Regions from separate parts of the Paenibacillus sp. FSL H8-0034 genome, predicted to be linked through region 4. Evidence: riboswitches for the same ligand, from Rfam matches in the RefSeq annotation. Region 4 holds a riboswitch; each other region holds the start of a gene.
The links. Region 4 has a riboswitch for cyclic di-AMP ahead of NST47_RS08165 (C40 family peptidase). Riboswitches for the same ligand answer to the same signal wherever they lie in the genome.
Positions count from the first base shown of each region.

Region 1: linked by a shared signal. The riboswitch ahead of NST47_RS02870 (C40 family peptidase) and the one ahead of NST47_RS08165 (C40 family peptidase) in region 4 are both predicted to bind cyclic di-AMP.
Region 2: linked by a shared signal. The riboswitch ahead of NST47_RS21630 (CAP domain-containing protein) and the one ahead of NST47_RS08165 (C40 family peptidase) in region 4 are both predicted to bind cyclic di-AMP.
Region 3: linked by a shared signal. The riboswitch ahead of NST47_RS03140 (3D domain-containing protein) and the one ahead of NST47_RS08165 (C40 family peptidase) in region 4 are both predicted to bind cyclic di-AMP.

Region 1 is NZ_JBBOBS010000001.1:637,347-639,548, reverse strand. Features, by position in the region: gene NST47_RS02875 (hypothetical protein) at 1-244, shown strand, start outside; cyclic di-AMP (ydaO/yuaA leader) riboswitch at 631-767, shown strand; gene NST47_RS02870 (C40 family peptidase) at 771-1,241, shown strand; gene NST47_RS02865 (cryptochrome/photolyase family protein) at 1,547-2,202, shown strand, end outside.
Region 2 is NZ_JBBOBS010000001.1:4,804,509-4,806,710, reverse strand. Features, by position in the region: gene NST47_RS21635 (response regulator transcription factor) at 1-619, opposite strand, end outside; cyclic di-AMP (ydaO/yuaA leader) riboswitch at 844-977, shown strand; gene NST47_RS21630 (CAP domain-containing protein) at 986-1,624, shown strand; gene NST47_RS21625 (YjcZ family sporulation protein) at 1,731-1,856, opposite strand.
Region 3 is NZ_JBBOBS010000001.1:694,710-696,911, reverse strand. Features, by position in the region: gene NST47_RS03140 (3D domain-containing protein) at 1-974, opposite strand, end outside; cyclic di-AMP (ydaO/yuaA leader) riboswitch at 1,317-1,524, opposite strand; gene NST47_RS03135 (TatD family hydrolase) at 1,750-2,202, opposite strand, start outside.
Region 4 is NZ_JBBOBS010000001.1:1,790,891-1,793,092, forward strand. Features, by position in the region: gene mobA (molybdenum cofactor guanylyltransferase) at 1-30, shown strand, start outside; gene NST47_RS08160 (hemerythrin domain-containing protein) at 165-710, shown strand; cyclic di-AMP (ydaO/yuaA leader) riboswitch at 828-970, shown strand; gene NST47_RS08165 (C40 family peptidase) at 970-1,818, shown strand; gene NST47_RS08170 (MFS transporter) at 2,012-2,202, shown strand, end outside.

The sequences.
Region 1 (2,202 bases), 1.2 Mb from region 4:
CAGCGGCAAATCGGTTCTCATTTCTTGTCGGCTGCTCGTCCGCAATGTGCTTACCATCCTGCTGCTGGCTATCGTCACGGTGACAATCACCTTCGCCCTATCCGCTCTTGTGATGACCTCAGCTCTCGTATGGGCGGGCTTTGCCGCTCTCGTGCTGGTTCAGGCTTATCGGCTGCTTCATATGTTTTGCAAGATGTGGACGATCACCTCACAGCACGCCTTGTGGAACGCCAATCACGAATAAATCAGCCTTCTTGAGTTAGAAACTTTCCGTATTGTATCAAACGAACCTAAATAAGCCTCGCTGCCGCGTTTATAGAACGTGGCCGAGGTTTTTTCTTTGTAAATAAATAGTATGACTATAGTCCTGATTTCGTCAAAAAGACGCTTTTTTATTAATCAAATTCGACATAAATTTTACAAAATAAATAAAAAATATCGAATTTTATTGTTGGAATGCGTTTTCAATTTCAGCGCTGTATAGAGTCAAACCCATTCAAACCCTTGCTGTATAAGGTTTATAATGGATTTGAAGAAAGTTTCATGTTTCGACCATTAAATGTGTACATTTTGTGACTAAAGGAGGAATTTTAAGGTAAACGCCGAATTCGTATTAAGTGTAACAAAAAAACTATGCATTTGCCGAATTTCCGACATATTGGAAAACGGGGGATCCAATCTGGGTGAATTGATCTCGTTTCAGAGTGATCATAGGGAACCTTCAACCGAACCCTCAGCTAACCTCGTAGGCACCGGAAGGGGAAAATTTTTTGAAGAAGTTTTTTGGTATTGCATTAGGTCTAGCACTGTTTTGCAGTGTGCAAGTAGGCAGTGTTTTTGCCGAAACCCCTTTGAGCCAAGCTGTTAACGATGGCGTGGGTGCTCCTTACAAGTACGCTGGTACGACGAAGAACGGATTTGATTGCTCTGGTTACACAGCTTTCGTTTTTGCCAAATTGGATATCAAACTGCCGCACCAATCCAAAGGGCAAGCAGAAGTTGGTACAACAGTTGAAAAAGACGATCTGCGTCCTGGGGATCTTGTGTTTTTCAAGACAGACGGTGTAGGAATTTCTCATGTTGGCGTGTATGTTGGGGGCGGTAAGTTTTACCACTCAGCTACCAATATAGGCGTTACTGTCAACAAGCTTAATGAAAATTACTACTCCAAGTATTATGTTACCGCTAAACGTATTTTGTCTGACGAGCAGTACGAAGCTTTTATGTCAGATAATCAATAGAATGAAGTGAAAGAAACCTACTTTCTTACACCATACTTCTACAGTTGAGCGAACCATTTTGTATGGAGCCCTCAGTGCTTGCTTCCGTTACGCACCTCTTGCGTCGGACAAGGCTGCAGGGCTCTCTTCATTATATTACCCTCTATTACCCTACAAAATATCGGTTGAATCGCCTATCAAAAACAACTGTTCAATTATTCTGAATATTCCATTTATTATAACCATTACTTGCAGCGTGTCATTTCCAACATGCACCAAACGAGCTTCACTGCTGTTGTACAAAGCTGTAAACGAGGTGCCTATTCATGATTATTTTTTTACATCGCAAGGATCTGCGGGTGGACGATATGCTCGCCTTCAACTATATTCACGCTATGCACAAGCAAAGCCTGCATGTGCTCATTCTGGACCCCTTCCTGCTGGGGCATGAACGATATCTGGAGCACAGCGGCGTCAACTTTCTCCAGCATGCGGCACGGCTCAGACAGCTGTATCTGGACGCTGCCCAGCAGCTGCATATTGTGTATGGCGAGCCGTCTGCGGTACTGAGTACACTGCTGGCTGCACACCCCGTGGAGGAACTCGTATTTCACGAGGATAGCACCCCTTATGCCAAGCAAAGAGATCGGCTGCTTCGCGCGACTGCAGAGGCCGCAGGGGTGAACGTTACCTCCTTCGACGAGCAGGCGCTTCTGGACCTGCGAGACTTTCACCGATGGAGCGGACGCAGCGAGCCGTACAAGGTGTTTACGCCCTTTTACCGGAAGTGGAGCGATTATCGGCTCCGCTTCTATCGCCCGGCCGCAGGCGTGCATGTGAGCCAGCTTGCCACGGCCCCGCTGGCTCCTGATGCAGCCGCCGCGTATGCACTGCCGCCGCAGCTGGAGGCAGTGCTGGCCACAGGCTCCGCGGACGCCGCGGACGGGTGCGGGTCGGCGCCTGGGGCGCCCGACCCGCACAG
Region 2 (2,202 bases), 3.0 Mb from region 4:
GTTTAACATGGGAATCTACAGTGCGATGATCTCCATGGTCTTCATAGCCCCACACATCACGAAAAAGCTTGTCTCTTGTGCAGGTGATTCCTTCGTTCATTACTAAATATCGCAGCAGCTCATACTCCCTGAGAGTTAAGGAAATCTCGCGTCCATCTGCAAGTACTCTGCGGGCATCATGCTCGATTATAAGATGGGGCAGCATAAATCTGTTTGCGGGTGATTGGGTGGCAGACCAGAATTTGCCGGGTTGTGTCCGTTTAAGGATAGCTTGAATTCGGCATGTGAATTCCCTTGGACTAAAAGGTTTGGTCACATAATCATCGACCCCTGCTTTGAAGGCATGGATCGTATCGTCTTCATTATCCTTGGCTGTAAGCATAAGCAGGGGAGTAGTTTTTACTTGCTTGACCATCTGACAAATTTCCAGTCCACTCAGACCCGGCATCATCCAATCCAGCACAATGATGTCATAATCGTTATCCACCGCTTTATGCAAAGCATCGTTGCCATTGTCGGATTCCTCAACACAAGCTCCGTCTTTCTCCAGATACATGCGTACGATTGTGCGTATACGTTCTTCGTCATCGGCGACCAATACTCTGTATTTGCTTGTCATCTATTATCACCTCACCTGCCTTTTATTGTATCTATCATTTTTCACAAAGGCATGACTACATTGAGCTATTTCAATAACGGAAAGGTGAACAAAGCATGAAGGCTTTGTGAAATGCAAATAGGAATGGAAAACTTTGTGCAGTGCTCGTCGGTAAATCCCGTGTTAAAATGGAACTCTCTTAAACCATATCCAGCATCAAGCTGTGCATACGGGTATTGTGAGAGATTCATATCAGGCCGAAGCTTCCACAAGAGGCATGGGGAACCCAATCTTTGGGGTGAAGCCGTATTTATGGCCGGGCGATTGCTCTTTGACCCGAACCCGTCAGCTAACCTCGTAGGCCTTAAAAAAGAGAGGATGTTTGCAATGTTTTTGAAGAAGTCCGTATTAACCGGTTTACTTGCCTTGGGTACAATTGTTGGCGCCACGGCGGTTTCGGCTGCTCCGTATTCGGTAACAGGCAACGATACGATGTGGACGATAGCCCAGAAGTATGGAATTAGCTTAAGCTCCCTTGTTCAAGCCAATCCACAGGTTACCAATGCCAATAATATTTGGCCTGGCATGGTATTGAATATACCCGGAACAAGCTCAAGTGCTCCAGCTCCGCAGGGAACAGGCACCCCGACAACCACCTCCACCTTTGCGAGTCAAGTGGTTAATTTGGTTAATCAGGAACGCACCAAAGCAGGCTTGAAGACATTGGCAAGCGATAGTGCATTATCGGCTATGGCCTTGGATAAAGCGAAGGATATGTATAACAATCATTATTTTGATCATACCTCTCCTACCTATGGCTCCCCCTTTAACATGATGAAATCGTATGGTATTCGATATACGTATGCAGGTGAAAATATTGCCATGGGTCAGAAGACTCCACAGGATGTGATGACTGCCTGGATGAACAGCGCAGGGCATCGACAAAATATTTTGAGCCCTAATTATACGAAAATTGGCGTAGCTTATTATAATGGCGAGTGGGTTCAGGAGTTTATTGCGAATTAAGCTTGTATGCAGGCGTCGCTCTGAACAAAGACAGTAACCGATTAAGGAATCCAATTCCCTTCGGGTTACTGTCTTTTTGACTATATCACGATATTAACGGTTTATGTTAGATGAATGTTCTCGAAATAATAACAAGCAGAATGAATAAAACAAGAATTACACCTGTGCTAGTTCCCAGACCCAAACCTGCACAGCTCCCACAACCTACGCCAGCTCCGCCTAAATATCCCATATTTCCAGCCTCCTTCCGTGTGACCTTCTGTATGTTATGATGGTCAGAGGCTGATGGATTGTACTTATACAAAATGTGCGCTTGTAGGGGAGGAACTTGTCGTTCCTTCATTGATAGATTTACATATGCTATGTTGTGGGAGAAGCCGCCAACTGCTCCCATGCTAACCCATAGATCACTCCAAAATAGACGGTTGCCTTCACGGGATCGTCTATTTTCCTTTTGTGAAATGAAAATGTCAGCAAGTTGTGATCGTTTGTCTATGTAACTGATTGCCATACTTCATTATATTTAGTATGGTAAGCCGCATTTACGGATAATAGATAACTTATATGCAAAGGGGGAT
Region 3 (2,202 bases), 1.1 Mb from region 4:
ATCCACCAGCCAAGTGGAATCACTGTGGGATCCACCGCAATCGTTCGACCTTCCATTACTCTCGTACCTGTCGCAGTGAGCCCATATTGCGGGTGCTCGCTGCTCTTGCCAGTCGATGATACACCAGCTGAATAAGCAGTCAGGGTCACATTATTTATAACCTGTTTTACGTTAAATTTCAAGCCACTCTTGGATAATTCCTGAATGCTCGGTGAAGAAGCAGATAAAACCGTAACCGGATTTTTTGTACCTATTGCCACAATTTTGTTAACACGCTCGGATTGAACCTTTTCATCCACTACTGCTTCTGATACCAGCTTTCCATCCTCAAACAACTTCTCTTTTGTTTTTACAATTACGCCCTCTTGACCCTCTTGTACAATCTGTTCCTTGCCCTTAGGGAGCTGCGCATCACTTTGCTTCTCAACATCAAAGGCTATCTTTTCCGAGAACTCTTCTTTTTCTTTCTTAACGCGAACAATTTGAACTACACCGGTTTCAGATAATTCGGTGTCAAGCGCAGGACTCACCTTATCAAGCTCTCCGATCGAGACTTGAAATTCCTGCAAAGCGCTTCCTACAGTTTTGGCCACTGTGTAGAAGGTTTTTACTTCTCCGTCAGCTGTAAGCTGTAACGGTTTCGCATGGTCAATGGCAATGCGGTCGCCCGTATTTACCTTTGCATCCAGCGATGCGGAGAGACGATCATGCTCTCCAATAGAAATCCCCTGTTCATCCAGTAAACGTTGCAGAATCCATTGCTTCGTATACACAACTGATTCTTGTCCATTGACAACCACAGATACCCGCTTGGTAGCCGTGCCGTATAACATCATTAAAAACATGAAAGCGATAGCGATTGAAATCAGTGAAACGATCGAAATCAAACGCAAGTTTTCATGCTTCCATCGCAATGCGAAGGACATGCTGGATGATCGTCTTACATGGGGTTGCTCATACTCAATAGCTCCCACTTATTCGGTCCTCCTTAAAGCCCCGCCGTCGAGTGTATCACATGATTCATCTGACGCGACTATGGTTTAGGTTTTGCAATCTTTCGTTAAACGAGGATAAACGGCTTCGGCTTTTCCATTCAAAATCGAGGCGCATTTGTCTAGAAACTAAAGGGCTGCAATCTACGTTCCATATCGTTCTTTCTGAGTGCGTTCAACACCTCCCCAGTGTAAGATGTCGGCCTGTTCCGGAACCCCTGCTATAATGACGGGAGAACACAAAAAAAGTCAGCGGAGAAGAGGACTCTTCCCGTGACTCTTATATTATTTCACCGGCGTGGTGAAATAAAGTACACGACAATCGTTACCTCTCTCTTAACGCTTACGAGGTTAGCTGACGGATTCGGACTTGAGAGTCGCCCTACTTTGGATTGAATCGCATACGCGTAAACACGTGATTCTATCCGAAAGATTCACCCCAGAAATCGTGACTTTTGCCCCATTGAATGCAATGTGCAGATCACTTTTTGGTTCCCCCGTTTCCCATTAGGAAACTCAGCGAAAATGGAAAATTGGTAATCGTATTAAGTTAATATTGAGTTTACGCTCTCCGGTGTGAACTTGTAAAGTATACAAACAGGGCAAAAAACGGTGAATTTCAATTGAATTAGGCCATAATTCAGGTTTTTACCGATAAAAACCCTATTTATCTCTCATTTTCATTATGCATGTGTATATTTACTTGCGATATCCCCTAGACCGATAAAAACAAAGCTTCTCACCACCCACAAATGATTCATTTTAGATCGAATAATGTAATGGCATTTTGGGTAGTAATTTGAGCAATTTGTTCAAGTGTAAGGCCTTTAATTTGAGCAGCAGTTTCTGCGACTAATTTCACATAAGCAGTCTCATTCCGCTTGCCGCGGTAGGGGTGAGGCGTCAGATAAGGGGCATCCGTTTCGATCAACAATCGATCCAGAGGTACCTTGTCCAGCACTTCTTTTGGCTGCTTGGCATTCTTAAAGGTCACAGGTCCTCCAAAGGAAATATAAAAATTCATATCCAGACATTGCTTCGCCGTTTCCCAGCTGCCAGAGAAGCAATGCATCACGCCGCCGACCTCGGCTGCCTTCTCCTCACGCAGTACCTGAATAATATCATGGTGAGCATCACGGTTATGAATGGCTATGGGCATACCCAGCTTGCGGGCGAGCCGAATTTGTTGACGGAACACCTTGTCCTGGAC
Region 4 (2,202 bases):
CTGGAGATGACTAAGGTGCGGTCCGGATAAATATACATGATAGTAAAAGTGAAAAGCGAATTTTCATGACCATGCTTACAATGCTGGTTTTCGCTAAAGTAAGACCAAAGATTATGCTTACGATGCTGGTTTCACTAAAGTGAAACCCGGAGGAGGAATCAACAATGAACATGTATCAAAAGCCGCGAGTAGAGATGACTAAGGCACCGATGACAGCTATTTCAGAAGGGCTGGAGCGCTTGAAGCAAGAGCATGGGGAGCTCAAGCAGGTTTTAATGGAAATGGAAAAACAGGCGAAGCAGGTTGAGTCCGCACCTGAGCGTTTTGGAGCGCTGCAGTCGCTGCTGAATTTAAGACTATGGGCACTCGCATTTCGGGAAGAGCTTGAACGGCATTCCAATTGGGAGGAGCTTGAGCTGTTTCCTTTCCTAACCTCTTATATAGAGCGTAAAATGTCTCCCTCCATACTGCCCTCCTTCTGGTCGTTAGAGAAAGATCATGAGCTGGCCGATGAGCATATGCAAGCCTTCCTGAGGTCAGTTCATTTGCTAAAGGCAAATCCGGAGGCTATGGGCTACAATCAGGCCGCTGCCTATCTGATTCAAGCTTGTCACATTTTGCAGGAGCATTTGGCTAAGGAAGAGCAGCTTGTTTTTCCTTTGACCCAACAGGTTCTGGACGATATCAATGGAGCGGCAGCCAACCTTTAATTGCTATTGAATTGGTAAAAATATGTCGAAAAATAAAATGAATATGTAATTAATTGTTAAATAATTCGAAATAGTTGTTTAAAGAATTTGAATTTTGGGTAAAGGTTGTGCTACTCTGTTAAAAAAAGGCCGAATCCAGTTCATCACAAGAGCTGGTACGGGGGATTCTTTATATGGGGTGAATGTTCGTCTGTCTCGAACTAGGGAAAACCTCTTCCCGAATCCGTCAACTAACCTCGAAGGCCGCAGGAGGAACAACTTGATATTATTACGGAAGCAGTTTATTTGGTTTATCGCTTTTTTTATGTTTGGTCTGTTGGCTGTTATGCATGCAGGAACTGCTCAGGCAGCGTCGTCTGATGAGGTCAGGATACAAATTAATGATTACCTGGTGACCTTTCCAGACGCCAAGCCCTACATCGATGGCAGCAATAATTTGCAGGTGCCTCTAAGAGTGCTGATTGAACAGTTGGGGTACCAGATGGAATGGAGCAAGAAGGAACAGGCGATACAGGTTACGCTAAGCAGCAAGCAGCAGAAGGTCGAATTGCAAACGGGTGACAGTCGAGTGCTTGTGAATGGAAAAACCGTTACCTTGGAATCAACTCCGCTGTTGTCTCAGCAAACGGTGTATGTACCTCTCCGATTCGTATCGGAAACGTTTGGCTATCAAATTCAGTGGGATGCGGTCAACAAGCTTGCGATCATAGATGCGGATGGTCAGTATCATGCTCCGGTTTGGTACGCACCTAAGCCCAAGGCTTCGATCCTGCAATCCGCATATAACTATTTGGGTGTTCCTTATGTGTGGGGTGGCAGCTCGCCGAATGGATTTGATTGCTCAGGATATGTAGGCTATATTTTTCAGTTAAGCGGAGTTCAATTGCCCAGAACATCGGCAGAAATGTACAGTTCGGCAGGTACTCGGGTTATGGATATTCAAGAAGGTGACCTGGTGTTTTTTGCTGAAGGGCGAAGAACCTCTCATGTAGGTATTTATATTGGCAATGATCAATTCATCTCGGCTACTTCCTATGGTGGTGTCACGGTTGCCAGCTTGAACAGCGGTTATTGGGGTTCCAGATACATAGGGGCAAAACGGTTGTAGCAGAGGCAGCAATCATATCGAATTATTCAGACCTGCCGAAGGGCGGGTCTTTTGTGTTAATATCAGAATATATAGCTTTCAACGGAGCTGATCAGAATTCAAATAAAGCATCCTCTACGACATGAATGCAGACTTATCGGAATAAGCATAGATTCAGTTGGTTGTTAGTCTGAATGTAAAAGAGGCGAGTACGTTGTTCAATAAACTGCAAGGGAACGCCCGCGGATGCTTGATTTATGAGCCCATGTTCATAGTCCCTTATAGCCTATATCTCACCTATGCTTCCATCTACATGCTGGAGCTTGGAATTACGGAGACCGAAATTGGGCTGGTGACTTCACTTGGGCTGGTGCTGCAAATATTTACTTCATTAATCAGCGGCTA